Regions from separate parts of the Aliamphritea ceti genome, predicted to be linked through region 1. Evidence: predicted binding sites of a transcription regulator. Region 1 holds the regulator's gene; the other holds the start of a gene.

Region 1 (14,776 bases):
AGGATCGTGGTCATGCGCCAGTGATGGTAGCTAAAGGTGGTGATTTTCTGGCGTTGAAGATTCGAGAAATTGCTGAAGCGAATGATGTGCCTATCTTGTCTTCTCCTGCATTGGCCCGGGCAATTTATTATTCTACTGAAATTGATGACGAAATTCCGGGCGGGCTATTTAAAGCTGTGGCTGAAGTGCTTGCTTATGTGTATCAGCTGAAGAGACATAATAAGAAAGAGGGGCCGGCCCCTCAGAGGTTGTCTGAAAAACTGCCTATTCCTGATGAGCTACGACGGGATGAAACTGAGTAACTGTCGGTAAGTTGGCGAATTTCTTGCATTATCTCTCAGTATGGGAAGTGATGCGTCAAAAAATTGATGTTTGTTGCTGCTTATTAATGGTATTTTACTCACTCTACGAGTGGTTTTATATTTAATGATGTTTTTTTGACGCTTTTTTAATGTGTAGGCGTCTCTGACTAAGCAGGCAGGCAGTGGATAGAGCGGCTATCTATAATAATGTTCGCAGTATAGGTAAAGGCAACCTGGGTGTGCCTTTCCTGCTGCTGGTAATTTTGGCAATGGTGACATTGCCAATGCCTCCATTCCTGCTGGACGTTCTGTTTACCTTCAATATTGCCCTTTCTATTGTTGTTCTTCTTGTGTGCGTATATGCAATGCGGCCACTTGATTTTGCAGTTTTTCCGACGATTTTGCTGATAGCAACGCTCATGCGTTTGGGGTTGAATGTAGCCTCTACGCGAGTTGTGTTGTTGTATGGTCATGAAGGTGGAGATGCTGCGGGTAAAGTTATCGAGGCCTTTGGTGAGGTTGTAATAGGCGGTAACTATGTAGTTGGTTTGGTTGTTTTCCTTATATTGGTCATTATTAACTTTGTCGTAGTCACCAAAGGTGCTGGTCGTATATCAGAAGTGAGTGCGCGATTTACTCTGGATGCGATGCCCGGTAAGCAAATGGCAATTGATGCCGATTTAAATGCCGGCATTATTGATCAGGAGCAGGCTAAAACCCGTCGTGAGGACGTTACTCAGGAAGCTGATTTTTACGGTTCAATGGATGGTGCCAGTAAGTTTGTTCGGGGTGATGCGGTTGCAGGTATTCTGATTCTGGTCATCAATATTCTGGGTGGTCTGGGCATCGGTATGGTCCAGCATGATCTTTCCTTTGATCTGGCGGCTCGTTATTACTCATTGCTGACTATTGGTGACGGTCTGGTTGCTCAGATTCCATCGTTGCTGTTATCTACTGCCGCAGCGATCATGGTTACGCGGGTAAATGCCTCGCATGATATGGGGCAACAGGTGTTGGGGCAGTTGTTTGGCTCGCATCGTGCGTTGGCGGTTGCGGCGGCAATCCTGTTTATTATGGGTATTATTCCCGGTATGCCACACTTTGCTTTCCTCTCGCTGGCGTTGATTGGTGGTGCTGGTGCTTATTTTATTTATAAGCGTAACCTGGAAGCGGAAGAACAAGCGAAGGCTGCCGAGGCTGAAGCGCCGCCAATGCCGGAGCCAGATGCAGATGTGAAAGAGTTGGACTGGGATGATGTAATGCCTGTGGATATGATAGGCCTTGAGGTGGGGTATCGTCTCATTCCTATGGTAGATAAGTTGCAGGGTGGACAGTTACTTAATCGTATTAAAGGTGTACGAAAAAAGTTGTCTCAGGACTTAGGCTTCCTTGTGCCGTCTGTTCATATTCGAGATAACTTGGATCTGATGCCTGGCGCATACCGGATTACTTTAATGGGAGTAATTGTCGGTGAGTCTGAGGTGTATCCCGACCGTGAGCTGGCGATTAACCCGGGACAGGTTTTTGGTAATTTGCAGGGGATTACAGTCAAAGACCCTGCCTTTGGATTAGATGCAGTTTGGGTTGAGCAGAGCCAGAAAGAACAAGCTCAGACGCTTGGGTATACCGTTGTTGATGCCGGAACCGTGGTAGCTACGCATTTGAATCAGCTGCTTCAGGCACATTCCCATGAGTTAATGGGACATGACGAAGTCCAGCAGTTACTGGATATCTTGGCAAAAACGTCACCAAAATTGGTAGAAGATCTTGTACCTGGCAAGTTGTCTGTCAGTATCATACTGAAAGTGCTTCAGAATCTGTTAATGGAGCAGGTGCCTATTAAGGATTTCCGTACCATTACGGAGGCATTGGCTGAAGCTGTGCCGCGCAGTGCTGATCCTATGAGTTTGACAGCAGCGGTGCGGGTCGCCTTGTGTAGATTGATTGTACAGAATATTAATGGTTCGGAGCCGGAGTTGCCGGTCATTACACTTGATCCTCAATTGGAGCAGTTATTACTTGGCTCTATGCAGCAAGGTAATAGTGAAGGGCTCGTGATTGAGCCGGGTATGGCTGAGCAGTTACAAATGTCGCTTGCGGATGTTGCACAGCAACAGGAAATCGCAGGCCGGCCGGCTGTGTTACTGGTTGCTGCACCAGTGAGGCCTTTATTAGCCAAGTTTGTCAGATATGGTGAACAGCAGATTTCTGTACTTTCTTATCAGGAAATTCCAGAGAATAAACGGGTGACGATTATTGCCACTGTTGGGGGGCAGAATCGTGATCAGTAATAGTGTTGAAGTATCAAAGTTTTTTAAGGGATGGCCGATATACAGGAACGGTTATGAAGGTTAAACGTTTTTTTGCGCCGGACATGCGACAAGCAATGCAGAGGGTTCGAGAAGAAATCGGACCTGACGCTGTTATTGTGTCTAATCATCGGGTTGCCGGAGGGGTAGAGGTTGTTGCCGCTCACGAGCACGAGTATGAAGCCGCGCAGGAAGCCTTTAAGCGAAAACAAGCCCAGGAAAAACAACAACAGCAGCTTCAGCAGCAAAGCGCCCGGGAAGCTAGCCCGAAGTTGCAGAGTAATCTGGCAGATGAGTTACGTAAAGCTCAGGCCAGAATTGCAGCTGCTCAGGCGGGTACTGAAGAGCCGGCGAAAGCAAAAAATCAACAGGTTGATGATACAGACCTGGATGGCATTCTTGATACTCTTAAGCAGCGGCAAGCCCAGCAGGCAGCCCGTAACTTCGAACGTAATGAACAACGTCAGCCTGGGTCAATCGTACCTCCGGACCCAGTAACACCTCCGCCTGCACCTGGTATTGATGAGTATGTTGCTCAGTCTAAGCCGGCTACCCGTCAGGAACCGTCTTATACCGCTCCGGCACCTGATCCTCAGGTTGCGACTATGCGGGCGGAAATCGATACGCTTAAATCATTACTCATACAGCAAGTTTCTCAGCCTAAAGAGGCTGTATCAGCGCCTGAACGGGCAACCGTTATGCCAAAGCCACAGCCAGAGGCTTCGGAAGAAAGTGTTCTGCAGCGCCGGGTAGAGAATCGCCTGGAAAAGCTTGGTATAGGTCCTCACTTGCGGCGACAGCTAATTAAGCTGGATGGTACTGCAAGTCTGGATGATAGTTGGCGAGATACCTTAGCTAAGCTGAGTGATTCTATTCCTGTTATCGGTGGTGATTTTGTCGAACGTGGCGGGATGATTGCTTTTGTAGGTCCGACGGGTGTAGGTAAAACAACGACTATCGGCAAGTTAGCAGCGCGTTATGTTTTGAAGCATGGCAGTTCAAGTGTCGCGCTTGTTACCACAGATTCTTATCGTATTGCTGCACATGAGCAGTTGTTAACTTTTGGCCGGATTTTAGATATTCCAGTGCGGGTTGTAGATGAAAATCATAGCCTGGATGAAGTTTTATTGTCGTTACGTAATAAGCGACTGGTGTTGATTGATACTGCTGGTATGAGTGCGCATGAGCCGCATACGCAAGCTCAACTGGATATGTTACAAAGTGTTAGCGTCCGAATGAAAAAATTATTGGTGCTTTCATGCTCAAGTCAGCGGCATGTTATTGAAAATGCCTATGAAACTTACAGCCGTATGGGGCTTAATGGTTGTATTCTCAGTAAGTTAGACGAGTCCGGGAATCTTGGTGAGGCCATTGAACTGATTGTGGATAACGGCTTGCCTGTCACTTATGTGACCGATGGACAGCGGGTTCCGGACGATTTAGAAGTTGCTCATAAGCGTGATTTGGTGAGCCGTGCGGTGGTTACTGCACAGCGTGTATCACGCAATCAACGCATGGCTCAGGATCGTCGTCAGGATAAACTTTCACAAAATGGGCAGTGGGTTGATTGATGGGATATCAGATAGGAAGACATAATGACTAGTCCGCACCCCGTGAAAGTTGTTGCTGTTACCGGTGGTAAGGGCGGCGTTGGTAAGACGAACGTATCTGTAAACCTGAGTCTTGCATTAGGTGAGATAGGTCGAAGGGTCGTGCTTATGGATGCCGATTTAGGGTTGGCAAACGTTGACGTTCTGCTTGGAGTTAAGGCAACACAAAATATTACTGATGTGTTAGCGGGAGACTGTTCCTTACGCGATCTGTTGATTGAAGTGGATAAAAACGTCCATATTGTGCCAGCAGCTTCCGGTACGCAGGCCATGACAACCCTGAGTGCGCATGAACATTCTGAACTGATTCACTCGTTTAGCGATATCGAAGATGATCTGGATGTGCTGATAATCGATACTGCAGCGGGTATTTCCGATACGGTAGTAAGTTTCGTCAAAGCTGCCCAGGAAGTGGTTGTCGTCGTTTGTGATGAGCCGACATCGATAACTGATGCTTATGCACTCATGAAGCTGTTGAATCGGGACTATCAGGTGAGTCGATTTAGAGTACTTGCCAATATGGTACGTTCTGAGCAGGAAGGCAGGAATATATATAGTAAGCTGTTAACCGTTTCGGAAAGGTTTCTGGATGTGACGCTTCAATACCTGGGATCAATCCCTTATGATGAGTCGGTCCGCAAGGGTGTTCAACAGCAACGTGCTGTTTTAAAAGCGTTTCCTAAGAGCAAAGCCTCGTTAGCATATAAGCTGCTGGCGGCAAAAGTAGATGAGTGGGGAGTGTCTTCATCACCCCGTGGTCATCTGGAGTTTTTTGTTGAGCGATTGGTTAAAGGGGCTAATCAACGCTGACAAGTCAGAAGAGCGAATATGTATAACCAGTTACAGTTTAAGTCAGGTCAAGAGCTGATTGAGCAATATGCGCCGTTAGTAAAACGTATCGCGCATCATTTGCTGGCGCGCTTGCCTGCAAATGTTGTGCTGGATGATTTAGTTCAGGCAGGCATGGTGGGTTTGCTTGAAGCCGGCAAAAAATATGACCCTTCTAAAGGCGCAAGTTTTGAAACTTATGCCGGCATCCGGATTCGCGGCTCAATTATTGATGAGGTGCGTAGGGGAGATTGGACTCCCCGTTCTGTGCACCGCAATGGGCGCCGAGTTTCCGAAGCAATTCAGGCAATTGAATCCCGTACTGGTAGAGATGCCCAAGATGGGGATGTTGCTGCCGAATTAAATATCACTGTCACTGAATATCACGCATTATTAAAAGATTCCGCGGAGAGCCGGTTGTTCAGTTTTGAAAAACTGATTGAGCCGCAGGAAGACGGTCCTGGCGAAAACATCGCCGCAGAGAATTTAAGTCCTGAAGAAGAGCATGAAGAATTTGGTTTTATTCAGGCGATTGCGACAGCAATTGAAGGATTGCCGGAGCGAGAAAAATTAGTGTTGTCGTTGTATTACGACGAAGAAATGAATTTAAAAGAAATTGGTCAGATCCTGGGTGTCAGTGAATCCAGAGTTAGCCAGATTCATAGTCAGGCAGCGTTACGCTTGCGTAGTCGATTAAGAGACTGGCAATAGCTGGCAGTCTGTGGGTAAGACAACGCTGGCTAACTGCAGTCAGTCAGATAGTTTTCCTGATGGAGGGATAGTCTTGAAGAAAGACATAAAAATACTTGTAGTAGATGACTTCTCTACTATGAGACGCATCATTAAAAATCTGCTCCGTGATCTGGGGTTTACTAACATAGTTGAGGCCGATGACGGCAAGACTGCTTTGCCGATTTTGCAAAGCGGTAGCATTGAGTTTTTGGTAACCGACTGGAATATGCCAATTATGACCGGTATCGACTTGCTTAAGACGGTCCGGGCTGATCCGAATCTGAAGCATATTCCGGTATTGATGGTTACAGCGGAAGCTAAGCGTGATCAGATTGTTGAGGCGGCTCAGGCAGGTGTAAATGGCTATGTAATTAAGCCGTTTACTGCAGCTGTGCTGAAAGAAAAAATCGATAAGATTTTTGAACGACTAGGCTAGGTGGGCTGCTATGTCTGAGACGGAAGATAATAAAGGCGCAGGTGGCTTTGAGCTTGAGCTGAAGCAGGATGCTGACAAATTAGTAGAGCATTTGGCTAATGGTGATGTTGGCGCAGCAATGACGCTGATCCATGATCTGAATGAGAAGCGCCATCAAGCGTTGTATCACGAAGTAGGCACTCTTACTCGTTCTTTGCACAATGCAATTGTCAGTTTCTCTGATGATGTCAGCAGTAGTGCAATGTTGCAGGATTCTAAAGAGCACATTGCTTCAATATCTGATGCAAGTGATCGCTTGTCTTATGTTATTGAACTCACTGAGAGTAACGCGCATAAGACTATCGATAGCGTAGATATCTCTTTGACTCTGGTGTCGGAGCTTGAAGAAGGCTTTAATCGTCGCCAGCGTTTACTGGATGAGTTCGATAAAGTTCAGCAAGAAAAGCCAGAGTTAGAAGGCCTGTATAAGCTTGCCTGTCAGCATGCATGTGATAATTCAGATGCGCTGGTTGAATTGAAAGAACGGCTGACGAATATTTTATTGGCGCAAGAGTATCAGGATATAACTGGTCAGCTGATAAAGCGTGTAATTCAGTTGGTAACAGATATTGAATCTCAGTTGGTTAATTTGATGGAAGTTGCTTCCAGAGTTAATCGTCTGAATGGTTTTGATGGAATGACGGCCGAAGCAGAAGCATTGGCGAAAGAAAAGAAAGTAATGGCTGAAGGCCCACAATTGGCAGCAAAAGATAAGAGTGAAGTTGCTTCCAGCCAGGATGATGTGGATGACCTCCTTTCCAGTTTAGGTTTTTAACAGGGGTAGGCAATGGCTTTAAATGTTGATCAGGAAATACTGGAAGATTTTTTGGTAGAAGCGGGAGAAATCCTTGAACTTCTGTCTGAGCAGTTAGTTGATCTCGAGCAAAATCCAAAAGACCGGGAGTTGTTAAATGCAATCTTCCGTGGTTTCCATACCGTTAAGGGTGGTGCGGGTTTCTTACAGCTTGAGCCAATGGTTGACTGCTGCCACAGTGCAGAAAATCTTTTCGACATGCTGCGTAATGATGATTTACAAGTATCTGCAGCCTTGATGGACGTTGTATTACAGGCCCTCGACACTGTAAATGCAATGTTTGAAGATGTTCGCGGCGGAGAGAATCCAGAACCTGCACCTGCTGAACTTATCGCCAAGCTGGATGCCCTGGCTGCCGGTCAGGCAATTGCGGATGTCGCACCTGCTCCTGCCGCGGCTGAGCCCGCTGCTGATTTGGGTGCACAGTTCAGTCAAATGGTTTCAGGAATTTCTGCTGCCGAAGAAGCTCCGGTGTCTGCAGGGTCAGATTTGATTACTGAAGATGAGTTTGAATCGTTACTGGATGATCTTCATGGCAGTGGTGCGCCAGGTGTTGTGCCTGCAGTCAGTGCGAAAAATGATCTAATTACAGAAGATGAATTTGATTCATTGATGGACGAACTGCATGGGCCGAATGGTGTGCCAGGTGCTGATCCTGCAACGCCTAAGACGAGTTCAATGGCTGATTCCGAGTTTGATCAACTGCTAGACCAAGCTGTGCAGCAGGCGACGAAAGCACCTGCTCCGGCAGCAGAGCCCGTAAAGGCGACAACACCGGCATCTGCCAGAACTGCTCAGGATGATTTGATTACTGAACGAGAGTTTGAAAATCTGCTGGATGATCTTCAGTCTAAAGGTCAGGGCGCTTTTGTTGATGCACCTAAGGCTGAGTCTAAGCCTGCCGCAAAAGCTACTCCGGCTAAAGCGGCAGATGCGAAAAAAGCTAATGTTGAAACTAATGTTCGTGTTGATACCCGCCTGCTTGATCAGATCATGAATATGGTTGGTGAGTTGGTACTGGTTCGTAACCGTCTGGTTCGACTGGGTGCAGATAATGAAGACAGTGAGTTAACTAAAGCACTTGCTTCGCTGGATATGGTTACCGGTGATCTGCAAATGTCTGTTATGAAGACACGCATGCAGCCGGTGAAAAAAGTATTTGGCCGTTTCCCTCGTTTGGTACGAGATCTTTCCCGTCAGTTGAACAAAGAAGTTCGCCTGGAGTTACGTGGTGAAGATACTGATCTGGATAAAAACCTGGTTGAAGCACTTGCAGATCCGTTGATTCACTTAGTACGAAACTCAATTGACCACGGTATTGAAATGCCGGACGAACGTGTTAGCCGTGAAAAACCTCGTGAAGGCAGTGTACTGTTATCTGCAGAGCAGGAAGGTGACCATATCTTGCTGGTCATTGAAGATGATGGCGCAGGTATGGATCCGAATAAGCTGCGTGGTTTGGCTGTAGAGCGTGGCATGCTGGATTTTGAAGCGGCGAACCGACTCAGCGATCAAGAGTGTTTTAACCTGATATTTGCTGCTGGTTTCTCGACTAAAGAGCAAATCTCTGACGTGTCTGGCCGTGGTGTCGGCATGGACGTAGTTAAGACGAAGATCTCTCAGCTGAATGGTAAGTTGGAAATCGACTCTACTCTCGGTGAAGGTACTCGTATTGAGATTCAGGTACCTCTGACACTGGCTATTATGCCAACTCTGATGGTCGTGCTTGAAGAGCAAGCTTTTGCATTACCATTGGTGAATGTGAATGAAATCTTCAGTCTGGATCTGACGCAAATTAACGTGGTTGATGGTCAGCAGGCAATTGTTGTACGTGATCGTGCTCTGCCGCTATTCCATCTTAAACGTTGGTTAGTAGATGGTCACCAGGGTGATCAGTTGCCGGATCAGGGGCACGTGGTTATCGCCAATGTTGGTACTGTTCAGGTAGCGTTTGTTGTTGATCAGCTGGTTGGTCAGGAAGAAGTCGTAATCAAGCCGTTGGGTAGTGTCCTGTACGGTACACCTGGTTTATCTGGTGTAACTATAACCGGTGATGGCCGTATCGCGCTGATTATCGATATCCCTAATCTGCTTAAGCATTACGCGTCTTAAGTGAGTTATGCCATGCCCGTCAGGGCATGGCTCGCAGTTTTATTTGTCGCCGGAGGAATGGATGGCGGTTAGGGTTCTTGTTGTTGATGATTCTGTTTTTTTTCGTAACCGCATTAGCCAGATTTTGCGCCAGGACAGGCGTATTCAAATTGTAGGAACTGCTAAAAACGGCCGTGAAGCAATTCAGCAGGCTGTTCAGCTTAATCCTGATGTAATTACGATGGATGTGGAGATGCCAGTGTTAAATGGCATTGAAGCAGTTAAGGGCATAATGAAAGATGCGCCCTGTCAGATCTTGATGCTATCTTCTCTCACACGGCGAAGTGCCCGGGTAACACTGGAGGCACTGGAAGCTGGTGCCGCTGATTACCTGGAAAAAGACGCTAAGCTGTGGATCGAAAAAGAAAGCGATGTGTCGGCGCAGGTAGTTGAACGGGTTCTGTTACTTGGGAACCGGCATCGTTCGCATCCGCCGCGTAAATCTGCTTCTCTGAGTAGTCGGGCTGACTCAGTACCTTCTTCACGCACGACAAGTGCAGCAAGTTTAGCTCGCCAAACACCACCGAAAGCAACTTCACGTCCTGCAGCAGGCGTTCCAGTGTCTGGTTCATCTACAACATCCGGCGGACATGATTTTGTTAATAAAGTCAGCTTTCCTACCTGTAAAGTTGTTGTGATTGGCTCTTCTACGGGAGGTCCTGCGGCACTTCAGGATATATTACCTTCTATTCCAGCTGGATTTCCTTATCCAATTTTACTGGTTCAGCATATGCCGAAGACATTTACTTCTGTCTTCGCTCAACGGTTGAATGGTATTTGTCAGATCAATATTAAAGAAGCTGAAGATGGTGACGTATTAAAGCCGGGGCATGCATATCTTGCACCGGGTGGCAGCCAGATGATTTTTGAACCAGGTCGTGGTGATCGGGTGAAAGTGTTTCCGAGCGATGAGCGGGTAACCTATAAGCCGAGTGTTGATGTGACCTTTGCTTCTGCCGCAAAGATACACAGTAAGCATGTTTTAGGAATTGTGCTTACCGGGATGGGCGCAGATGGTGCCGAAGGTGCCAAGTTGCTTAAACAGGCCGGTAGCAGTGTTTGGGCTCAGGATCAGTCTACCTGTACTATTTTTGGCATGCCAAAAGCTGTTATAAATGCAGGTGTGGCAGACCACATACTTAAGCTCAATGATATTGGGCAGCTGTTAAAAAATAAGGGAGGGCGTTAATGGATCTGGTCAGCATTGGTGGGTTAATCCTGGCGCTGTTAGCAGTCATTGGCGGCAATTATTTAGACGGTGGTGAGCTGGAACAACTGATTAATATTCCGGCAGCACTGATTGTTATTGGCGGTACTTTTGCAGCATCTCTGGTGCAGTCACCAAGCGGTGATTTTAAACGTGGTATATATCTGCTTGGCTGGGCTTTTGGGCGTAATAAAGTTGATTTTGAGCATGGTATTACTGAGATTGTAGGCTGGTGTGCGACAGCCCGTCGTAAAGGTTTGCTGGGCCTTGAAGTAGAAATTGAGCAGCAATCAGACCCTTTCATTCAGTCTGGCTTGCAGTTATTAGTTGATGGGCGTGCAGTTGATGTTATTCGTTCATCACTTGAGGCCGAGCTGGTTACCCGTGAATACCGGGATATTCAAGGGGCGAAAGTCATCGAGGGGATGGGGGGTTATGCGCCGACATTGGGAATTATTGGTGCTGTATTAGGCCTTATTCATGTCATGTCGAACCTTGATAGCCCTGATGAACTGGGTGCCGGTATTGCGACTGCGTTTGTGGCGACGGTATATGGTGTTGGTATTGCTAACCTGTTTTTCTTACCTGTTGCTAATAAAATTCGTGCATTGATTCAACAGCGTTTTCATTATCAGGAAATGATGCTTGAAGGTTTACTGTACATTGCCGAAGGGCAAAGTCCGCGTATTATTCAACAGCGTTTGCAAGGCTACCTCAGCTAACCGTTAAGAGGTGTCAGATGCCACGTCGTAGAGTCGAAGATGATAATTCCCATACTGATCGCTGGATAATTTCCTACGCAGATTTTATTACGATTCTGTTCGCTTTTTTTGTTGTGATGTATGCCATCTCTTCTGTGAATGAAGAAAAATATAAAGACATTGCTTCAGCGTTATCAGGTGTGTTTGCGGGATTTCAGACGGATCAGCTTGAAGGTCCGGCTAATCAGGATGCTGAGGCTGACTCCATCGGGATTGGGATTTTTGATGGTGGTGAGTCAAATGACAATAGCCCAACTGTTAAAATTGTACCGCCTAAGCCAGAAAATAGCGTTATTCTGGGTGAAATAGCAGATAAAACCCAGCTGCAGTTTAAAAAACTGATTCGCTCGGGTCATCTGAAAGTGCAAAGTAATAATTTATGGGTAGCAATTGAGCTGGGTTCTAATCTGGTATTTCCTGAAGGTGGTGCTCTACCCGCCATAAGTGTTGACCCTTTGTTTGCTCAGGTGGCAGAGATTTTGAAAGATTATCCAAACCCGATACATGTCGAAGGTTTTACGGATGATCAGTATATTTCTACAGATGAATTCCCTTCTAATTGGGAGTTATCTGCCGCCCGTGCAGCATCAATTGTGCGCATTTTGGAGCTGAACGGTATTGAGCCTCACCGTATGGCTGCGGTAGGGTTTGGAGAGTATCAGCCAGTGCGGGATAACGGCACTGAGGATGGTCGGCGGATTAACCGTCGTGCTGTTATTGTCGTATCCAGAGACCGTAAAACGCAGCGGGTAGTGGCGGCATTTGGCAGTCAGCAGGTGAGTGAAGATGCTGTGAGCTCAGTTTTAGTAGAAGACAGGGCAGCCCCCGCTGATATGGAGCGGGTTGAAACTGATGATGGTAAAGTAATTTTTAGGCGTAAAATACCTCGCAATGAGCTTGAGGTTGAAAGGCTTACACAGCCAGTAACGACGCCGGTGGAGACAGAACAATAATGCAGATTTTGGCAATAGCAAATCAGAAAGGCGGTGTTGGTAAGACGACAACGGCGGTCGCTTTGGCTGGTTTATTGGCCGATGCAGGTAAGCGAGTTTTGTTAGTGGATCTTGATCCGCATGGCTCTATGACCAGTTATTTTAAATATGACCCGGATGAGCTGGAGCACAGTGTTTACGATTTGTTTATGCAGTCGCAGATTTCACTGAACCGTGTCGACAGTATTCTTGTGCCGACCACTGATCCACAAATTGACCTGATGCCGGCCACTACAGCGCTGGCGACACTAGAGCGAAAAGCTGTAGGGCAGGAAGGTCTGGGGCTTCAGGTTGCTAAAGCTTTGCGCTTACTGAAAGACCGCTACGATGTTGTACTGATAGACAGCCCTCCTGTGTTGGGTGTGCTGATGATTAACGCACTGGCGGCTTGCAGGCATCTACTTGTTCCGGTACAGACAGAATATCTGGCGCTGAAAGGGCTGGACCGTATGTTGCGGACGATCAATATGGTTAACCGGGCGCGTAAACGAAAGCTCGAGTTCACACTTATTCCCACTTTTTACGATCGTTCGATAGCATCATCCGTGAATTGTCTGCGTGAGTTACATCAGCGTTATCCCGAGCAAATGGCCAGTACTGTGGTACCTGTTGATGCTCGCTTCCGGGTTGCCAGTTCGAAGGGTGTAACACCTTCTGCTTTGGATGACAGCAGTGCCGGTGTGCAAGCTTATGGCCGGATATTGCGTGCGCTTGGAGAGAGGCCATAACTATGACAGATACCCCATGGAGCAATCACCAGCAACAAATGGTGCAGGAATATCTGGATGCATTACTGACAGACCCTGAAGCACAAGATGAACTGAGTGAGGTTGTCGCGCAGGGAGAGCTCGAACAAGTAGTTACTGAAGAGCCTCATATTCCGACTGAGGAAGTTGAAGTTATTGCCGAGCCGGAGCTTGATGAGCTTCCATTGCTGTCTGAGGCTATTGATACTGTTGAGCAGGTTGAGCAGGTTGAGCAGGTTGAGCAGGTTGAGCAGGTTGAGCAGGTTGAGCAGGTTGAGCAGGTTGAGCAGGTTGAGCAGGTTGAGCAGGTTGAGCAGGTTGAGCAGGTTGAGCAGGTTGAGCAGGTTTCAGAAGTTTCAATTTCATCATCAGATGACACTAGAGATTTGTCTGCTGGTATTGCAGAAAATATCCAGGCTGAAGGTTTAATATCTGATGTGGCGCTTCAGTCGCAGGTAGAAGATGTATCGGAAAGTGATTTGTCTGATACGAATACAGTTGTGCCTGATATGGTTGGGCAGGAACTATCAGAGCCTGTTCAGCTAATGGATGATGCGTTTGAGGATATTGCGGTTAGTGATGTTTCTGATGGTCTAGATACGGAATTGGCAGAGGTTGCCGATGAGCATCTTATTACTCCGGATAACGAAGAAGCGCTTGATGCTGCCTTGCATGCTATTGAATCGGTTAAAGCTGAAGATGCTGAAGGGTTGTCTGCTACACAACAGACGCCGGATGAGCATATGCTGAGTGATCAGGTATCGGAGTTGGCTGATGCACCTGAAGTGGGCATTCCTGAATCTGACGATGTAACCGCTGAAGATGGAATTTCCACAATCAGTGATCCGATAAGTGTTGCAGCAGAGTTGCTACACGAAGAGTTGGATCAGTACGATACTGATTTGTTTGATGAAACTGTTTCTGATGAGCAGGTTGCAGCACTGCAAGATATCCCTGAGATAGCGACTGAGCCTCAGGCTTTACTACCTGCTACAGATTCTGTTGTCGAAGATGTTGAAGAACCTTCAGGGGATGAGCTGTCTGCGTCAGCGGATCTGGATGCATATGTTGAAGATATTAGCAGTATGCAGCCAGCGGTTCCTGCAAAGCAGGAAGAGCATCATGATGAGCATGAGATAGCCGCGTTACTGTCTCAGTTAGCTGAAATTGTTTCTGATCACTCTGTTGCCGAAGCTGTTATACAGAAAATAGAGCAGATTGCTCAGGAGTTTTCGACTCATCATCAGATAGGTCTTAGTGCTGAATCAGAAGACTTGTCTGTAGAGTCCGCAGATGTGGAGCAGTCGGAAGATATTCTGGATACGGTTGATGCGGTTGTTGAAGACGAGATTAACTTTGACTTAGGTGAAGATGACGCTGAAACTGCTACTGATATAGAATTCTTGGCAGATTCTGAGTCGTTATCCGAAGATGAATTGGCTGCTGAGTTTGCTGCAGCTATGGCTGCAGAGGCTGAAGTCGACGAAGAAGTAACAGAGTCTGATGTATTCACGGAAGCTTCTGTTGCATCTGTAGATGACGCTATAGAGTTTCCCGAAGAGCTGGAAGAAGCTATTCCGGCAACTGGAGAAAGTTTTGAACCGGAAGTGTCGACCTTATTTGAGCCAGCGCCGGCAGTGGATATGCAGTGTATTATTGTTGAAATGCATGGTTTGCAGTTAGCAATGCCGCTAGAGCATGTACTGGAGCCACGGCATATTGCAGATATGTCTTTGGTACTCGATGATCAGTATGACTGGGTATTAGGTAGTTTTCTGGATCTGAACTTTAAGATTGATGTCGTGGATACGGCGATGTGGTTAATTCCTGAAAGCTATGAGCCACATAA
Region 2 (17,967 bases), 730 kb from region 1:
CTGGGGTCGGTTAATCTGACCCGTTTTATTCGCCAGCCATTTTCTGCATACGCACACTTTGACTGGTCAGGTTTTAGAGAAACAGTGGCCGTATTTACCCGGATGCTGGACAACGTGGTAGAGATAAATGGCCTGCCGCTGGAACAGCAAAGAAAGGAAATATGGAGCAAGCGCCGTCATGGTATGGGCTATCTGGGGTTAGGCTCGGCCATAACTATGCTTGGGCATAAATACGGTGATCCGGAATCGCTGGCATTCACCGAAGAAGTTAGCAAAGTAATGGCGATTATTGGCTGGCAAACAGGTTTAGGGCTGGCCCGTGAAAAGGGCGCTGCACCTATACTGGATGAAGTCTTCACTGTGACTGCGGAAATGTTGCGTAAACGTCCTGAAATGGAAGTCGATGGCTATCAGGCAGGAGATGAGTTACCGGGCAGAGTGTTACATGCCCGTTATAGCCATTACATGCAGAAGATTGCCAGTGAAGAGCCTGAATTGGTTGAGCAACTGGCGCGTTATGGTTGCCGCTTTACACATCACAGTTCGATTGCTCCCACAGGCACAATTGCGTTGTCGCTGGGGAATAATGTCAGCAACGGAATTGAGCCGAGTTTTGCCCATCACTATAGCCGGAATATTATTCGTGCAGGCCGTAAAACCAAGGAAAAAGTAGATGTTTTTTCTTATGAATTACTGGCGTACCGACAGCTAATTAACCCTCAGGCTATGCCCTTCAGTTCTGCACCTGAACAACAGCTGCCGGATTACTTTATTTGCGCTGATGATATTCATCCGCAACAGCATGTAGATGTTCAGGCTGCCGCACAGAAATGGATTGATTCGTCTATTTCCAAAACGGCGAATGTACCCACTGATTACCCCTACGAGAAGTTTAAGCACATTTATCACTATGCCTGGGAACAGGGGCTAAAAGGCTGCACGACTTTTCGCTTTAATCCGGAGGCGTTTCAGGGGGTGTTGGTGAAAGAGCAGGATCTGGCTAACACCCGTTATCGTTTTACATTAGATGACGGTAGCAGCGTCGAACTAGCAGGTAATGAAACTGTGGAATATGACGGTGAAACACATACTGCTGCGAACCTGTTTGATGCACTTAAAGAAGGCTATTACGGCCGTTTGTAATTACTGATCTGAATACTTTGGAGTTATTAAAATGTCACAACTTATGTCTTCCGGTCAGGCGTCTGTATCAGCCTCTATTAACCGAAAAATTATTGCCTGCGAAGTTGTTAAAGAAGAATGTAAAGATACCGCGGATGCTTTATCTGAAGAGTCGGGATCTGAAGTTTCATCAACAGTACCCGTTAATGAACTGGCAATGGAGCGGGTACACGAGAACCTGGACAGGCCTGAGCGTTTGCTGGGCTCTACTTACAAAATCAAAACGCCAGTGTCGCCCCATGCGCTGTATATCACCATTAACGATGTATTGTTGAATCAGGGAACGGAATTTGAACAACGCCATCCTTATGAAGTTTTTATAAATTCGAAAAACATGGATCACTTTATGTGGGTGGTGGCGCTTACCCGGGTTCTTTCTGCGGTCTTTCGTAAAGGCGGAGACGTCACCTTTATGGTGGAAGAGCTTAAGGCTGTATTTGATCCCAAAGGTGGTTATTTCAAAAAGGGAGGGCGTTACATGCCGTCACTTGTTGCAGAAATAGGCTATGCCATTGAAGACCATCTGCAGGCTATTGGTTTACTTGAAAATGATCAGTTGGATGAAAATCAGCGTCAACTACTGGCGGCCAAACGGGCTGAGTATGAACAGCGTGATCAGAAGCAGAGCATAGCTAGTGAAACTAAGGTTGAAGCCAGTACTCTCGAAGCAGATAAAGATGAATCAGGTAGCTTTCCTGCCGGCGCTCAGTTGTGTACTGCCTGCCATGTTAAGGCCGCTATTCTCATGGATGGTTGTTACACCTGCCTGAATTGTGCAGAGAGTAAGTGCGGTTAAGTAACATTTTGACGAGAATTGACCCACCAATCTGGGTTGTGGAAACAGAGTGGGCCATACGCGTCTGTAACACGAGGATTACATTGCGGCACTGCTAGTATTTAAGCGTTACGACAGCTGTTGTAGCGCTTTTTCATACTGATATGGAGTGTTAGCACATGAATACATTTACGAAGCCTGTTGACGGGCTCTCTTCTTTCTCTTCATCTTCTTCTTTGGTTGACTTTCAACCAGCTTCAATTGATATCTGGGACACTAAGTACCGGTTGCGTAATGCTGAAGGTAAAGTGCTGGATCAGACAATGGACGATACTTTCGTCCGGGTTGCGCAGGCACTTGCAGAGGTTGAGTCAGGCAGTGATGCTCAGGCTTTCTGGTATAGCCGTTTTCTCTGGGCGTTACGAAACGGTGCGATCCCCGCTGGCAGAATACTGGCGAATGCCGGTGCCCAGCAGGCCAAAAAAGCCACCTCGACGGTTAATTGTACGGTATCCGGTTCAATCGGCGATTGCATGATGGATATTCTGGGGCGGAATCAACAGGCTGGCCTGACCTTAAAAGCCGGTTGCGGCATAGGTTATGAGTTCTCAACACTGCGTCCCAATGGCAGCTTTGTAGCGGGTGCCGGCGCGCTGACGGGCGGTCCGCTGGCGTTTATGGATGTGTTTGATAAGACCTGTTTTGCGGTGTCCTCATCGGGTGGCCAGCGCGGCGCGCAAATGGCGACGTTTGATGTGGGCCATCCAGACGTGTTGGCGTTTATTAAAGCCAAGCGCGAAGACGGGCGCCTGCGACAATTTAACCTTTCTCTGCTGATTACCGATGAGTTTATGGATGCGGTACAGCGTGGCAGCGAATGGCCGCTGGCTTTTCCATTGAGCCGCCAGGAGCAGGCAAAGCAACAACTGGATCTGAGTGATTCTGATCAGGTTATCTGGCGGGAATGGCCGCTGCAGCAAGATTATGTGTCAAATGAAGAGGGCTTAGTCGCCTGTAAGATTACTGAGCGTTTGCCTGCCCGTGAATTGTGGGATGTGATCATGCAGTCCACGTATGAATATGCTGAGCCGGGTTTTATTCTGATTGATCAGGTGAATGATCAGAACAACAACTGGTTCTGCGAAAATATCCGTTCGACTAATTCCTGTGGCGAACAGCCATTGCCGCCTTTTGGCAGCAGTCTACTGGGCTCAGTAAACCTGACACATTTTGTACGTAACCCGTTTACGGCCAGAGCAAGTTTTGACTGGCAAAGCTTCACCGAAGTAGTCGCCGTATTTACCCGTATGTTGGACAACGTAGTGGAACTGCACGGCCTGCCTTTGCCGGAGCAGCAGCACGAAATTGAGCATAAGCGCCGCCATGGTATGGGGTACATGGGGCTGGGTTCTGCAGTCACTATGTTACGGATGAGCTACGGCGATGAACAATCAGTGGCGTTTACTGAGGCCGTCACTAAGCGTTTAGCGCTGACCGGTTGGCAGGTAGGGCTGGATCTGGCTAAAGAAAAGGGACCTGCGCCTATCATGGAGCAAATGTTTACGGTGACGGAGGCCATGTTGTGTAAACGTCCTGAAATGCGCCGGGACGGACATCAGCCAGGTGACCAGTTGCCGGGACGGATTCTGCATGCCCGTTACAGTCACTATATGCAAAAAATAGCAGCTGAAGAGCCTGAGTTGGTGGAGCAACTGACGGAGTTCGGCAGTCGTTTTACACACCATAGCTCGGTCGCACCGACAGGCACTATTGCACTGTCATTTGGTAACAATGTCAGTAATGGTATTGAACCAAGTTTTGCCCATCAGTACAGCCGTAACATTCAGCGTGAAGGTAAGAAGAGTAAGGAAAAAATAGAGGTTTTCTCATACGAGTTACTGGCTTACCGACAGCTGATAAATGCTGATTCAGCTGATAACGACTTACCTGATTACTTCATCAGTGCGGATGATATTCATCCAAAGCAGCATGTGGATATACAGGCAGCGGCACAGCTTTGGCTGGATGCTGCTATCTCTAAAACAGCGAACGTTCCCACCGATTATCCTTACGCCAAATTCAAGGATATTTATCTTTATGCTTACCGTCGTGGCCTGAAAGGCTGCACGACATTCCGCTTCAATCCGGAAGCTTTTCAGGGCGTATTAGTAAAGGAAGACGACCTGAAAAATACCCGCTACCAGTTCACGTTGTCGGATGGCCGGGAAGTGGAGCTTGCCGGTGATGCAAAGGTTGAATATGACGGAGAACTGCATACTGCGGCCAATCTGTTTGATGCCCTCAAAGAAGGCTATTACGGCCGTTTATAAGTCGCGATTTACTTTGCAAATTCAGAGTTAATCACCTCTTACCAGGAACAAAGGAAACATGGATATGTCTGTTAAAACTACTCAGCCTGTTCAGGCACAAAACACGTCAGCTCACACTTCAGAGATCGCTGTCATTGATGCGCCGATTGTCGCTTTCAAAGTACTTAAACACCTGCAGGAATTCCCTGACATTATGGCGTTAGCGAGTGCTGGATTTGACCGGCCTGAAACCCTGTCGGGCTCAACATACAGAGTCATAACACCCCGGTCGGAACATCCGCTGTATGTCACCGTTAATGATCTGATACTTAACCCGGGCAGTGATGCTGAAATGCATTATCCCTGGGAGATCTTTGTGAATACCCGCAATATGGATCACTTCATGTGGATAACCTCACTGAATCAGATTATTTCCGGTGTATTTGATAAGCCAGCGCCGTTAGGTGAACGCCTGCGGGAGCTCTATGGTCTTTTCGATCAGCGTAATAACCATCTTAAGCAAGGCGGTCGCTTTACCCCGACGCTGGCGTCTGAGATCGGCGAAGCGATTTTCGCGCACTTTAAAAAAATTGGTTTGCCAGATGTTGAGTATGAGCAAAAGAACGCGACTGCAACTGTTCAGACATTACATACAGCGGAATCTTCAACAAGCCAGTTATCAGTGAATAGAAATGGAGCAGGTGAAAAGGTGGTCGATACTCGTCGTGAAACATCTTCAGAACATAACTCCGAAGAAGGGGAGAATAAACAGGCCGTTTAGAGTTCACTCAGAGTGATTTTCGAAAACAAGAATAGTGAGTGTAATTGCTCACAGAATACAAAGTGAGTATGAAGTCAGGCGTGTACAGGATGTATTTTGAAGACTCAGGGATGAGTACGCTCGACACTTGCCTGGAAACGCTTTTGTTGGATACGTTTCTTAACGCACACCACATTAAAAATGTTTTTAATTCTTTGATGTTTGTTACAAATTAAATCATCAAGTTATAGGTTTTAATGCCGAAAACAATTAAGGATATACTCTTTAATGTAGGTTCGCAGATTTAATGGCATTAGTTCTTAACAGCAATATTGCTTCCATGAATGCACGCAGGCAACTGGCAGATAACGCCGGTAGCTTGAGCAATGCTATGGAGCGATTGTCATCTGGAAAGCGCATTAACAGCGCTAAAGACGACGCTGCAGGACTGGCTATTTCCAACCGTATGACATCTCAGATTCGTGGTGTGAATCAGGCTGTGCGAAATGCCAATGATGGTGTTTCAATGTTACAGGTAGCGGAAGGCGCACTGGATCAGAGCACGAATATACTTCAACGGATGCGGGAATTATCGGTACAGTCTGCTTCAGGTACCTATTCAAGTGGTGACCGTGGGGCGATCAATGCGGAATTTCAACAGTTATCCAAAGAGTTGGACCGAATCGCAGAAACAACCAGTTTTAATGGCCAGACAATTCTTGATGGCTCTCAGTCTGATGTAGCTCTACAGGTCGGTTCCGATTCAGATCAGACAATTTCTTTTCAGCTTCAGTCAATGGATTCTAAAACATTGGGGTTGAGTAGTGGTGCTGCTGGGCTTACCGGTGCTGAAATCAATATTGATAGTAATACCGGTAAATTAGCGACTGATCTGGGCCATGCGATTGCTATTAATGGTCAGAATATCGGGAACATCAACGCGGGTGATAGTTTAAACACCCTGTTAGAACGAATTAATGACGATATCGACGGTGTTAGTGCCAGTACTGTAATGGGTGTTACAGCGACATCTGTCGGTAATGGAGTTCTAATCGCTTCTGATAGTGTTACTTTGAAAGTGTTTGGGCTGGATGGCAGTGCCAGCACGTATACCGTTTCGTCTACAAATACCTTGGATGAGCTTGCTGAAAAAATTAATCTGCAAACGTCAGGTAAGTTACAGGCCACGGTAGATGACGGAAAGTTGGCTATTAACAGCGATTCTGTATCGACCATTTTAATTCAGGATTCAACTTCTGGAACTGCCAGTGGCTTTAATACGACGAGTATCAGCAATCAGGATATTGCCAATATAGTTGAAGGTCTGAATAGCTATTGGGTCAGTGAAGCTGAAGATAGAATCGAACAGTTTTTTGGAATTAAAGGTTCGGGTGAAGATATAACTTTGAATCTGTTTACTGATGCGCAGTTTGGTCAGGTAGCGTCGGTTAGCTGGACTATGGTTAACCCGGCGACAGGTGAGGCATTAGACTTATCTTTAAATATTGATTTAGCTGACTATGTTGGTATCACATTGCCGGATGGTGGCAGTGGAAATGCCAGCCTGGAGCGAGTTATTGCCCACGAAATGGTGCACGCAGTTATGGCTGTGACCATGGATTTAACTGATGTGGGTGGGGGCGTACGTATTACCGGCGGCGCTGCTTTGCCTGGATGGTTCACTGAGGGGGTTGCTGAGCTGATTCATGGTGCTGACGAAAGGGTGGTTCAGGAAAACAGTTATATAGATACTGAAGCTGAATTTGAAACGTTGTTTGATGCGACAAAGGCCAGTGGTTCACCTACTGATCCAGGTGGCTATTCTGTTGCATACCTTGCTGCGAAAATGTTGCAAGATGATATTTATGCCAATGACACTGATGGTATTAAGCTTTTATTCGATGAGTTGGAAACAGGTGATACTTTAGATCAGGCTATTCAGGATCTGAATGCTGCAGGTAAAACTCAGTTTACCGATCTTGCAGCTTTTGAAACGTATTTTCGAGCGAATGGTTTTGAGTACTCAACCGGCGCGGGGCCTTTTGCTAGTTCTACATTGAATCTGGTTGATGCGGATACCGGCTCAATTGGTGGCTCTGATTATGGTAATGCTTCATTAAGTTCGAGCAGTGTATTTGCAAATGTGGCGAACCAGCCTGCGCAGGATTTTAACCTGATTGTGCCGGATCAATATTCAGGGACTTATTTTACTGCGGATGCCCAACTTGTTTTATCAGCAGATGATGGCGGTGCTGTAACCGTTACCAAAACTGCCAGCGGATCAGATTTAGATCTTGAGAACTTTGGGTTTCGCGAGATAGCTAAACAGGGTGAGGTTGTTTCAGAAGGTCTTAATTCAACAGAGCAACAGACTGCCTTAGCTAAGGGTGATTTGATTATCAATGATATTGAAATCGCTAAAGTAGAATCGACTGGCGGTCTTATGGGTAAAATCGATGCCATTAATGCTGCGACCAGTGAGACGGGTGTTATTGCAAGTATTGTTGCCGATGAGTCTTTCCGGATAAGTAATGATTCAACCACCGCATATACAACCGCGGCTGGTGGTATCAGTATTGTGAACAATGGTGTCTTTGGTATCAATGGCGTGGGTATGTTGATTAATGCCAATGATACAGCTGCAGACATTGCTGCAACGATTAACAGTTACACATTTGCACACAGTGCCAGTGCCTATGTTAGTGATGAAGGCAAGCTACACGTGTTTTCAGAATCAGTTATGAATCTTGGCGACAGTGTCGGTGGCGCTTTAGTCACTGAGCTGGGATTTGTGAACAGCGGTGCTGCAGGAAATGGCTCAATTAAAATTCGGGGCGAAGAAGTCGCGTTAAGTGATTTAAGCGATGCGCAAACAATAGTGACAGAACTCAATGCTGCCAGTGGCAACACCGGTGTAACGGCTAAGCTGGATGATAATGGTGAGCTACAGCTTACGGGTAATACGGCAGTACGGATTTCGCTTGGTAATACAAATGGATTGCAAACCCTGGAGGCTTTGGGGATCAGTTTTGGCGTTAATGGTGGAGAAAACCTGTTTGATAATGATGGTGATAAGTTGCTGGGCGATGAAGTATTTATACTTGAAGCAAGAATAAAGCTGGCATCAGCCAGCGGCAATTCTATCAGTGTCGATGTGACTGATAATGGTAAAACTGCTACAGGCTTAGCGGATATGAATTCACTCTCTGGCAGTGGTTCGGGAAGTTCTTTAGCAGGCCAGTCGATTACCACCGCTGCTGGTGCTCAGAAAGCAATTGGTGTGATTGATAACGCAATTATCAGTATTGGTGAGACCCGCTCTGAAATAGGTGCGGTTATAAATAGGCTTGAATTTACTATTTCTAATCTGTCCAACGTTTCTGAAAATGCCAGTACGGCACGGTCGCGTATTTTAGATGCAGATTTCGCTTCAGAATCTGCTAATTTAAGCCGTGCTCAGATTCTTCAACAGGCAGGAACTGCTATGCTAGCCCAGGCGAATGCTGCGCCTCAACAAATACTCAGTTTATTACAATAACCATTTTGTATTCTTAAGTATTTCTTATTAGAAAAACAACCCGCCGGGGGACTGGCGGGTGTTTGCTAGCTTCAGCAAAAGATCATCAAACCTGCTGAATACAGTTACTGACAATATCGTTAGTATTGTGAAGCGCTGCTTAACCTTTAATGATAAAGATCACCAGTTGCTTAGGGCCATGGGCGCCCATCAGTAGTGTTTGTTCAATATCTGCGCTGCGCGAAGGACCGGTAATCATATTTACCGTGCGGGGTAGCTTCAGTAATCCGTCATCAGTCTGGCAATGGTTGCGCAGCTTCTTCCAGGCTTCTTCATATACGCCGAGAATATCTTTCTCGTGTAATACCACCAGATGATTATCTGGCAAGAAGTTAAGCGTTGTCGGGCTCTCCGGCCGTGAGTACAGCATTAGCGTGCCGGTTTCAGCAATGCCTGCAAAGCTGGTGGTCAGAGCGGCCATATCGCCGACCTGTGCCACTCTCTGCTGTCGGGCTGCGCTGATAACTGTCCAGTCCAGAGCTTCCAGTTGTGGGTCGCTGGCACAGATAAATTCGTTAAGATTCTGTGTTTTCAGCCAGTCATCGCAAGCGGCAGGCAATTGTTCCAGTGTGTCCAACTCAATTAGTTCAGCGGCGGCTTCTGTCGCCATGCTTTTAAACAGTTCTATCTGCTGTGGCTGAGGTAATTGTGCACGGGCCGGAATAATGTTGTCAGCCTTTGCTTTGAGCCGGTTCTGTACGGTTTGACGCTGCTCATCTGTTGGTATTTCACGGCCAAGGCCACGGTGGATATTGGCAAAAATTTCAGCACGGCTCATGAGGATTCTCCGTCAGTCTGGTTGGCGGCCTGGCGTTGTTTCCACTGCTGCATAAAGGTTTCACCCTGAGGAGCTGGCATGTCCCTGAAATCGGTCCAGCCACCTGCCAGCGGGATTTTCTCCAGCTTGCCTTTGTCGCCGCCAAAGCTGCTGTTGGCTAATAGCTTCAGCCCCCAGCTTGAAAGCTTGGTGAACTGACGATAAAGCGTTGGGCGTTTTGCTAAAAAGGCCCAGCTGCTAAGGCCGTAACGGGCTGCCTTAGGTGTCAGGTGTTTACTGAATTCATCTTCCCGCCAGTGACGCATTAGCTTAGGTAACGGAATACGTACCGGGCAGACGGACTCGCACTTTCCGCAAAAAGTTGAGGCGTTTGGCAGGGCTGCGCCTTTTTCAATGCCGATCATTTTCGGTGTCAGTACTGAGCCCATCGGGCCTGGGTACACCCAGCCGTAGCTGTGGCCACCAACAGCACCATACACCGGACAATGGTTCATGCAGGCTGAGCAACGAATACAGCGAAGCATATCCTGGAACTGGCTGCCGACCATTTCACTGCGGCCGTTATCTACCAGTACTACGTGGAAGTTTTCAGGACCATCCTGATCACCTTCGCGGCGCGGGCCCGATGACAGCGTGTTATAAACAGTAAACTCCTGCCCGGTTGCTGAACGGGCCAGCAAACGCAGGAACAACGTCATGTCTTCCAGTGTTGGCACCACTTTTTCGATAGAGGTGATGACGATATGGGTTTTTGGCAAGGTTTGGGTCAGGTCACCATTACCTTCGTTGGTGACAATAATGGTTGAGCCAGTTTCTGCGACACAGAAATTTGCGCCGGTAATTCCGACATCAGCAACGACAAACTTTTCCCGTAATGCATCCCGGGCTTCCTGCATCAGGGTAACCGGATCATCAGATTTCGGTTTGTTATGATGCTGGTGGAAGGCTTCAGAAACATCTTCCAGATTTAGGTGAATGGCCGGTGCGATGATATGACTTGGGTGATCGCCGCGCAGCTGTAAAATGTATTCGCCGAGGTCTGTTTCCACCGGCTGGATACCATTCTTTTCCAGATAATCGTTGAGTCCGGTTTCCTCAGAAACCATCGATTTACCTTTAGTGACGGTTTTGGCATTTACTTGTTGGCAGATGTCTAGAATGATCTGGTTAGCATCTTCACCGGTACGGGCCCAGTGAACATGGCCGCCATTTTCAGTGACTTTGCTTTCAAACTGTTCCAGATACAGATCCAGATGTTCAAGAATATGGTTTTTCAGATCCCGGCCCTGGTCTCGCAGGTCGTCAAATTCCGGCATGCGTTCCACGGCAATTGCGCGCTTGTGAGGAAAGCCCTGTTTCAGATTGCCCAACGCCTGTTGCAGGTTTTCATCCTGAAGCGCTTCGCTGGCACGTGCTTTGAAGAACGGAGTATTAATATCCATGATGTTATTTTGCCTCCTGTTCTGCTGTGATTGCTGAAGTTTTTAATTCAGAGCCTGTTAGTTCAGAGCTTTTTAATTCAGAAGCAAGTGCATAATTTTTAGCGGAAACGTTGTCTTTTAACTGGCGAACTTCTTGTTCGCCAATGCCTGGAATGTCGAGCATATCGGCAAGCAGTTCAACCACGTGACGGGCTTCAACCAATTCTCCTGGTGCATCTTTGGTTTGTCGCTGCAGTTTGCCTGCCATGTTCAGCAAGCAGCCAAGGTCGCCACCGACTAAGGTGTCGGCACCACTGTCATTAATGAATTCGGATTTGTTGCTTACCATCCGGTTGGATATTTCCGGGTATTTGACGCAGAAAGTGCCGCCAAAACCGCAACAGGTTTCAGCTTCAGTCATTTCCTCAATTTGCAGGCCGTCGATTTGTTTCAGTAGCTCTCTGGGCTGTTGTTTGATGCCTAGTTGTCGCAGGCCTGAGCATGAGTCGTGATAAGTAATCGTACGGGGAATACTTAATTGCTGTAATTGTTGTTGCAGGGCTTCCAGGCCAATAACGTCGAACAGGAAGCTGGTAATTTCATAGCTGCGATCCGCCAGTTCCTGCGCCAGTTGCTGGTAAGGATCTTCTTTATCAAATAGCTCAGGGTAATACTTAATCATGCCAACACAGGAACCGGAAGGCGCTACCAAATATTCATAACCGGCAAACGCATCAATAGTCATGCGGGCTATTTCCGCGCTGGTACGCCGGTCACCGGTGTTATAGGCAGGCTGGCCACAGCAGGTTTGCTGTTCCGGTACGCTGACGCGGCAGCCGGTTTGTTCCAGCAGTTTGACGGTGGCAAAACCAATGCTGGGACGAAACATATCTGCCAGACAGGTAATGAACAGACCGACATTCGGTGACGGCTTTTCTGATGGGTGTTGCTGAGGCATATGGCACTTCCCCGATAATGACGGTGGCAAACTTAAGCCGGAATTCCGTATATCGTTTTCTTGTTGTTGGCTCTTATCGATCCGGTCATGTAGCCGGTCTGTTTATGCACGATAGAGAAGGGGCGGATAAAAAGAAACGTTACCTGAAAAACCGGTCTGACCAATTTTGGTTTATACTCTCGGAATAAAAACGGGCCAGTCACAGATATACGGCTATTTCTGCTTTGAATTCAGGAAAGTGAAAGTATGGCTATTTCGCGTAGCGATCAGTTAGTACAGGACATAAAACAGGCGTTTTTCCGCGGCGAATATCTGCCCGGGCAGGCGTTGTCGTCACAGCGAAGCATGTCTGAAAGCCTTAGCTTGTCGCGTTCAACTGTACGTGAAGCCATGGGGCAACTGGAAAGTGAAGGCTTTATCAACGTACGGCCGGGTGGCAAAACATACTGTAATAACTTGCTGGAAGTTTGTTTCGATATGCCGCTGGAAGGGCTTGGCGATAATCCGGAGTTTCAGCAGCAGGTGCTCGAGGTTCGTGCGATGCTGGAAGGAGAGGCTGCATACTATGCTGCTCTGCGGGCTACAGATGCTCAGCTGGAGCGGGTTGATAAGGAATATCAGCAATTGCTGAAGCGGGATAAAGGCGAGACAACTTTAGCCAAGGCGAAGGAAGATCTGCGCTTTCATATGCTGATCGCAGAAGCATCTCAGCACTTATTAGTGGTGTCGTTCAGCGAAATTTTTTATAGCCGGTTTTTTAATGCGATTTACGGTGTGCTTTCCCGCACGCTGAAAAAACGTGGCCGTTATCCTGATGGTATTCGGGCCCAGCATGCCAGCATTCATCAGGCTGTTATGGCGCGGGATCCGGATGCTGCCAGAGAAGCTGCAACCAATCATATTCTCTATACGCTTAAGCAGCTGAGCGCGAATGAATAAGCGGAGGCTGTTGTGAGCCTGCAGACTGTCATAAAGACCTGGGATGGTAACGATACCGAAGCATTGAAAACGGCTTACCGGGAATATGTAGAGGCGCCGGATTTTGCCGATCAGTTAATTGCTTTATTAGCCTATGGGAACTGCCAGCCAGGGGCCAGCTGGTTATTAAAGTATGGGGCCGAACGGCAGACATCACCTGATCTGTCTGCTGAGCAGTTGGCGGATCTGTTGGCTCAGGCCGGACAATTGCAGAGCTGGCAGAGCCGGTTACATCTGCTGCAGATTTTGCCGCATATTCAGATTCCGGCTGAATCGGTAACAGTGCTGGAATATTGGTTACGGAGTGGGCTGCAGGACAGCAATAAATTCGTTCGTGCCTGGAGTTACGGTGGGTTTTATTTGCTGAGTGAGCAATATCCGCAGTACAGGGAAGAAGCAGATGCATTCATCCGAATAGCCATGAGGGATGAGGTGCCTTCAGTTAAGGCCAGATTACGGCAGCTGGGTATAAGTGCGTCTTAGAGGAAGTGAAGATAAAAGCGGGCCGTAAAGCCCGCTATCTGGCTATATTTAGCTGTTGTGCTTCAGCGGGCAGCTCTTGAACCCGAACAGACTATAAAGCGGGCAGTATCCGATAGCTGCTGTCAGCACTCCGATTATTCCTACCCAGCCCCAGGCTGTTTGCGGGCCAATAAATACCAGGCTGATTAATATCAGGCCTGCAATAAGTCGCAGGCTACGGTCCAGGTTTCCAAGATTTTTAGGCATGGGTGTCTCTCCTTTAGTTTTACCAGCAGTGTATATAGCTGGAAGGGGAGAGATCTGTGACTAAGTCACACAGCTTTTAACTGAGTAATTTATTACATAGCTGAATCATTTGCTTTGCTTCTGCAGCGTCTAAACCTGTATCGCAGAAAGCCTGTTTGGTGATGGCTTCACTGCGTTCAGAGATTTTTTGCCCTTCAGTTGTCAGCACAATCTGTTTTTGCCGTTCGCTGTCCGGACTGAGTTCACGCTTTATTAAACCTTTCTGTTCCAGGCGCTTTAAGAGAGGCGTCATAGTTGCTTTGCTTAGTCCAGCACGGTTAGCGAGCTGGCTAATGGAAACCTGATCCTCTTCCCAGAGCGCCATCAGCACGATGAACTGTGTATAGGTGAGATCTAAAGGTTCAAGTAACGGCCGATATATCGCGGTCATATGGCTTGAAGCAGAGTAGATTGCAAAGCAAAGCTGGTCATTTAACTTGGCTGCCGACAAAGTGTCTGATCCCTGATTGGTCAATGATGACAGATATTCTGATGGCTAATCATTAGACATGCAAGATTTGCTGACGTATAGTTAGTGTACTAACTATTCGTGAGCTAATAAATTTTGATTGATCGTTTGTTAATAGAAACGAGCTTTATATTTGCAGTTAAAGGGTGATGTCATGATTAAAAAATACAGTTCAATTTGTGCTTCGGTACTTATCTTTCAGTCAATGCCAGTCATTGCAGAATCTACAGCTGTGAAAACGGTTGATGCGTTCGAACAGGTATTCGGTGTAACCGCCGGTGAACGGCGTAACCACACCAAAGGGTTTTGTTTCACGGCAACATTAAGCCCGGCAGGCACTGCAATACAGCAGTACTCTGCAAGTCCTCTGTTTATACAGGACTCGCAGGTGATTGGCCGGCTTTCTCATAAGGGTGGAAATGCGCAAGCTGCTGATAACGTACCGGCAGAGTACGGAATGGGGCTTTCGATCAGCCTGAGTGATGGTAGGCAGCACCGAATGTCGATGAACACGCTGGATTTTTTCCCGGTTGCCACACCAGAAGCGTTTGCAGAGCTCATGCAGGCCAAAGCGCAAGGTAAGGCGGCAGTGAAAGCATTCAAAGCTTCAAATACTGACTTGCAGCGTTTCAGTGCGCATTCCAAACAAAAGACTACGCAACTGACACCTTATGAAGCTTCAACTTATAACAGTATCAACAGTTTTTATCTGGTTAGTGAAAAAGGTGAAAAAACAGCTGTCAGGTGGGCTTTTGTGCCAAGAGGCCTGCCAGGTATTGTTAAGCCACAAGCGCAAGATTTCTTTTATAAGAATATGCAGCAGAACATGTCTGACCAGCAGCTAGCCTGGGATATGGTTGTAACCTTTGCTAACCCGGATGATGTTGTTGATAACGCCGCAATAGCATGGACTGGAGATCATAAAACGCTGGTAGCGGCTACCTTGAAAGTGAATGCGGTGAGTGACCAGCATCCGGGAACGTGCGGCAACATTAATTATGATCCGCTATTACTGTCTGATGGTTTTCTTCCTTCGAACGATCCGCTTCTACAGGCCCGACGTGATGCGTATGCCGTTTCATTTGGCCGACGTCTGTCGGAGCAATAAGTAGAAGGCATTTTACCGGTCTGTTTCTCAGATCGGCTATTAAAATTATCACTGACCCCGGGAGGGCATAAATATGCAGCAGCAATGGCTAACCAGTTTGAAGACCGAGGACCCACAGGCAGGCTACGAGCTGGCGATAAAACTGGCGAGAATGGGAGTGAAATACACGCAGCCTAAGGATGAGGTGAGGCAAAAATTACGGCCGGTATACGAACAGGATGCAAATAGCTTAATTGCTTCCTCGCAGGTAATCGCAACGAACTTTCAGACGGTTGCGATGGCAAATAATTACTGGTCCTAAAGACGTTCGCATGACATAGCATGGCATTAAGATGGATACGTCATGCTATGTTATGAGGGCTTGCAGGCCGTCTCTGTCGAGCAATAAAACACTGCCGCGCTGGAGTTTGAGTAAGCCCTGCTTTTCCAGACTTTTCAGATGACGGCTAACTACTTCCCGGGCGCTGCCAATTTCTATGGCAATGAACTGATGAGTAGCGCTTAGCTGGTTTTTATAATCTGCATTATTCAGCAGGTAGCTAAGCAAGCGTTTATCGACACTTGCCAGCGTAATGCTTTCCAGCTGCTGCATCAGGTTAGCGAGTCGCTGGCTGAAACCGTCGAAAACGAATTCTCTGAAGCTTTCTGATTCCCCCAGTAAGCGCCGGAAATCCTGTAATGGAATAACCCGTGCTGTAACAGGGGATTCGCTGACGGCTTCCGCTGGAAAACTGTCATTACTGAGCAGGCAGGCAGTAGTGAGAACACAAATTTCACCGCTGTTAATTCTGTACAGAACCAGTTCCCGGCCTTCGCTGGAGCGGCCAAAAACTTTTACACAACCCTGAGTAATTACAAAACAATTCTCACAATGTTGCCCCTGCGTTAACAGTGCCTGATTGGCAGGCGCCTGAATCTCAGGATATTGCTGGATAACTTCAGGCAGCATAGCTTTACTCTGCTGTTTGGTGGCGCAGAATGATTTCGACAACCTTTTCCAGGCCTTCAACATCACCTTTGGTAAAACGTGACGTTTCCGGACTGTCTACATCGAGAACAGCAATGAGTTTGCCGTTACGGATCATTGGAATTACGACTTCAGACCTGGATTCTGCATCACAGGCAATATGTCCGGGAAATTCGTGCACATCAGCGACCAGTTGTGACTCCAGCGTTTCAGCAGCGGTGCCGCAAACACCTCTGCCAATAGGAATACGGGTGCAGGCAGGTTTGCCCTGGAATGGCCCCAGTACCAGTTCGTCGCCTTTGCGGATATAAAAGCCAGCCCAGTTAATATCTGGCAGGTACATCCAGAGCAGGGCAGAAGTGTTTGCCAGGTTGCTGATCCAGTTAGTTTCACCTTCTAGCAAACCGTCCAGTTGCGTATGTATATCCTGATATACCGGGTTCACGGGAGTACCTCTGCTGCTGATAATGAAAGCCTGATAATAGTAGTTTTGTTAACGGAGTGCAGCAGGCCACAGATATTTTTGGAGGGTAATTATCAGGGCATGATCAGGAGTACTTAGTAACATGTTGGAAATGTAAAAAAATCCTCCGCAGTATGCCCCGGCAGACTACCTCTTTAGAGAACAATCACGTACAATTCCGCGTTCATTTTTAGATACCGTACTGTCGTGTAGGTTCGTCGGCTGGCTTCCTGTCATTTCGTCGCACTGCACTCCTGTGCTTAAGTGGCCTCTGGTATGGGCCACCACTGAGAAAAAAAGGAAATTCAATGCCTATTATTACTCTTCCTGATGGGAGCAAACGTGAGTTTGCCAACCCGGTTACTGTTTTAGAAGTTGCTGCTGATATTGGCGCTGGCCTGGCTAAAGCCACGGTTGCCGGCCGTATTAATGGTGAGCTGGTTGACGCTTGCGAACTGATCACCACGGACGCTGACGTTGCTATCGTAACCCCACGGGATGAAGACGGTCTGCACATTATTCGTCACTCTTTTGCACACTTGTTAGGGCATGCGATGAAGCAGCTTTATCCTGATGTCAAAATGGCGATTGGTCCGGTTATTGAAAACGGTTTCTACTACGACGTATCCAGCGAACATCACTTCACACCGGATGACCTGGTGGTACTGGAAAAACGCGTACAGGAACTGATCAAAAAAGATTACGACGTTGTTAAAAAGATGACGCCGGTTGCTGAAGCGCGTCAGATCTTTGCTGATCGTGGTGAGGCGTTCAAAGTTGAGCTGATTGATGGTCTGGATGAGTCCGTGACTGAAGTTGGCCTTTACCACCACGAAGAATACATTGATATGTGTCGTGGCCCACACGTGGCTAACACCCGTGTACTGCGTTCATTCAAACTGATGAAAGTTGCCGGTGCTTACTGGCGCGGTAATTCTGAAAACGAAATGCTGCAGCGTGTATACGGCACCGCATGGCGTGATAAGAAAGAACTTAAAGCTTACCTGTTACGGTTGGAAGAAGCTGAAAAGCGTGATCACCGTAAACTGGGCAAGCAGCTGAACCTGTTCCACCTTCAGGAAGAAGCACCAGGTATGGTTTTCTGGCATCCGAATGGCTGGAAACTGTATCAGACTATTGAACAGTACATGCGTCTGAAGCAGCGTCAGCACGGTTACGACGAAATTAAGACGCCACAGGTTGTTGAACGTACTCTGTGGGAGAAATCCGGTCACTGGGATAAGTTCTCAGAAGAAATGTTTACCACGCATTCTGAAAGCCGTGATTTTGCGATTAAGCCAATGAACTGCCCATGTCACGTTCAGGTATTCAATCAGGGCCTGCGTTCTTACCGTGACCTGCCTTTACGTTTGGCTGAGTTTGGTTGCTGCCACCGTAATGAACCATCCGGTGCACTGCACGGTATTATGCGTGTACGTGGTTTTGTTCAGGAT

The links. The regulator FliA, encoded in region 1, starts transcription of late flagellar genes. The targets are predictions, from matches to a motif close to CTAAAGTTNNNNNNNNNNCNGCCGATA.
Positions count from the first base shown of each region.
Region 2: the regulator FliA is predicted to act here: its motif matches at 5,266-5,292, upstream of OCU49_RS17405 (flagellinolysin).

Region 1 is NZ_AP025282.1:4,516,415-4,531,190, reverse strand. It holds gene flhB (flagellar biosynthesis protein FlhB) at 1-302, shown strand, start outside; gene flhA (flagellar biosynthesis protein FlhA) at 485-2,593, shown strand; gene flhF (flagellar biosynthesis GTPase FlhF) at 2,647-4,182, shown strand; gene OCU49_RS20475 (MinD/ParA family protein) at 4,207-5,031, shown strand; gene OCU49_RS20470 (RNA polymerase sigma factor FliA) at 5,050-5,760, shown strand; gene cheY (chemotaxis response regulator CheY) at 5,834-6,217, shown strand; gene OCU49_RS20460 (protein phosphatase CheZ) at 6,228-7,031, shown strand; gene OCU49_RS20455 (chemotaxis protein CheA) at 7,044-9,182, shown strand; gene OCU49_RS20450 (protein-glutamate methylesterase/protein-glutamine glutaminase) at 9,244-10,410, shown strand; gene OCU49_RS20445 (flagellar motor protein) at 10,410-11,150, shown strand; gene OCU49_RS20440 (flagellar motor protein MotB) at 11,168-12,142, shown strand; gene OCU49_RS20435 (ParA family protein) at 12,142-12,909, shown strand; gene OCU49_RS20430 (hypothetical protein) at 12,912-14,776, shown strand, end outside.
Region 2 is NZ_AP025282.1:3,789,278-3,807,244, reverse strand. It holds gene OCU49_RS17425 (adenosylcobalamin-dependent ribonucleoside-diphosphate reductase) at 1-1,143, shown strand, start outside; gene OCU49_RS17420 (TSCPD domain-containing protein) at 1,175-1,978, shown strand; gene OCU49_RS17415 (adenosylcobalamin-dependent ribonucleoside-diphosphate reductase) at 2,137-4,287, shown strand; gene OCU49_RS17410 (hypothetical protein) at 4,352-5,047, shown strand; gene OCU49_RS17405 (flagellinolysin) at 5,334-8,564, shown strand; gene OCU49_RS17400 (LutC/YkgG family protein) at 8,704-9,381, opposite strand; gene OCU49_RS17395 (LutB/LldF family L-lactate oxidation iron-sulfur protein) at 9,378-10,823, opposite strand; gene OCU49_RS17390 ((Fe-S)-binding protein) at 10,828-11,760, opposite strand; gene OCU49_RS17385 (FadR/GntR family transcriptional regulator) at 12,007-12,699, shown strand; gene OCU49_RS17380 (hypothetical protein) at 12,712-13,221, shown strand; gene OCU49_RS17375 (YgaP family membrane protein) at 13,270-13,467, opposite strand; gene OCU49_RS17370 (MarR family winged helix-turn-helix transcriptional regulator) at 13,544-13,897, opposite strand; gene OCU49_RS17365 (catalase family protein) at 14,130-15,083, shown strand; gene OCU49_RS17360 (hexameric tyrosine-coordinated heme protein) at 15,157-15,384, shown strand; gene OCU49_RS17355 (Crp/Fnr family transcriptional regulator) at 15,430-16,032, opposite strand; gene msrC (free L-methionine (R)-S-oxide reductase MsrC) at 16,037-16,495, opposite strand; gene thrS (threonine--tRNA ligase) at 16,822-17,967, shown strand, end outside.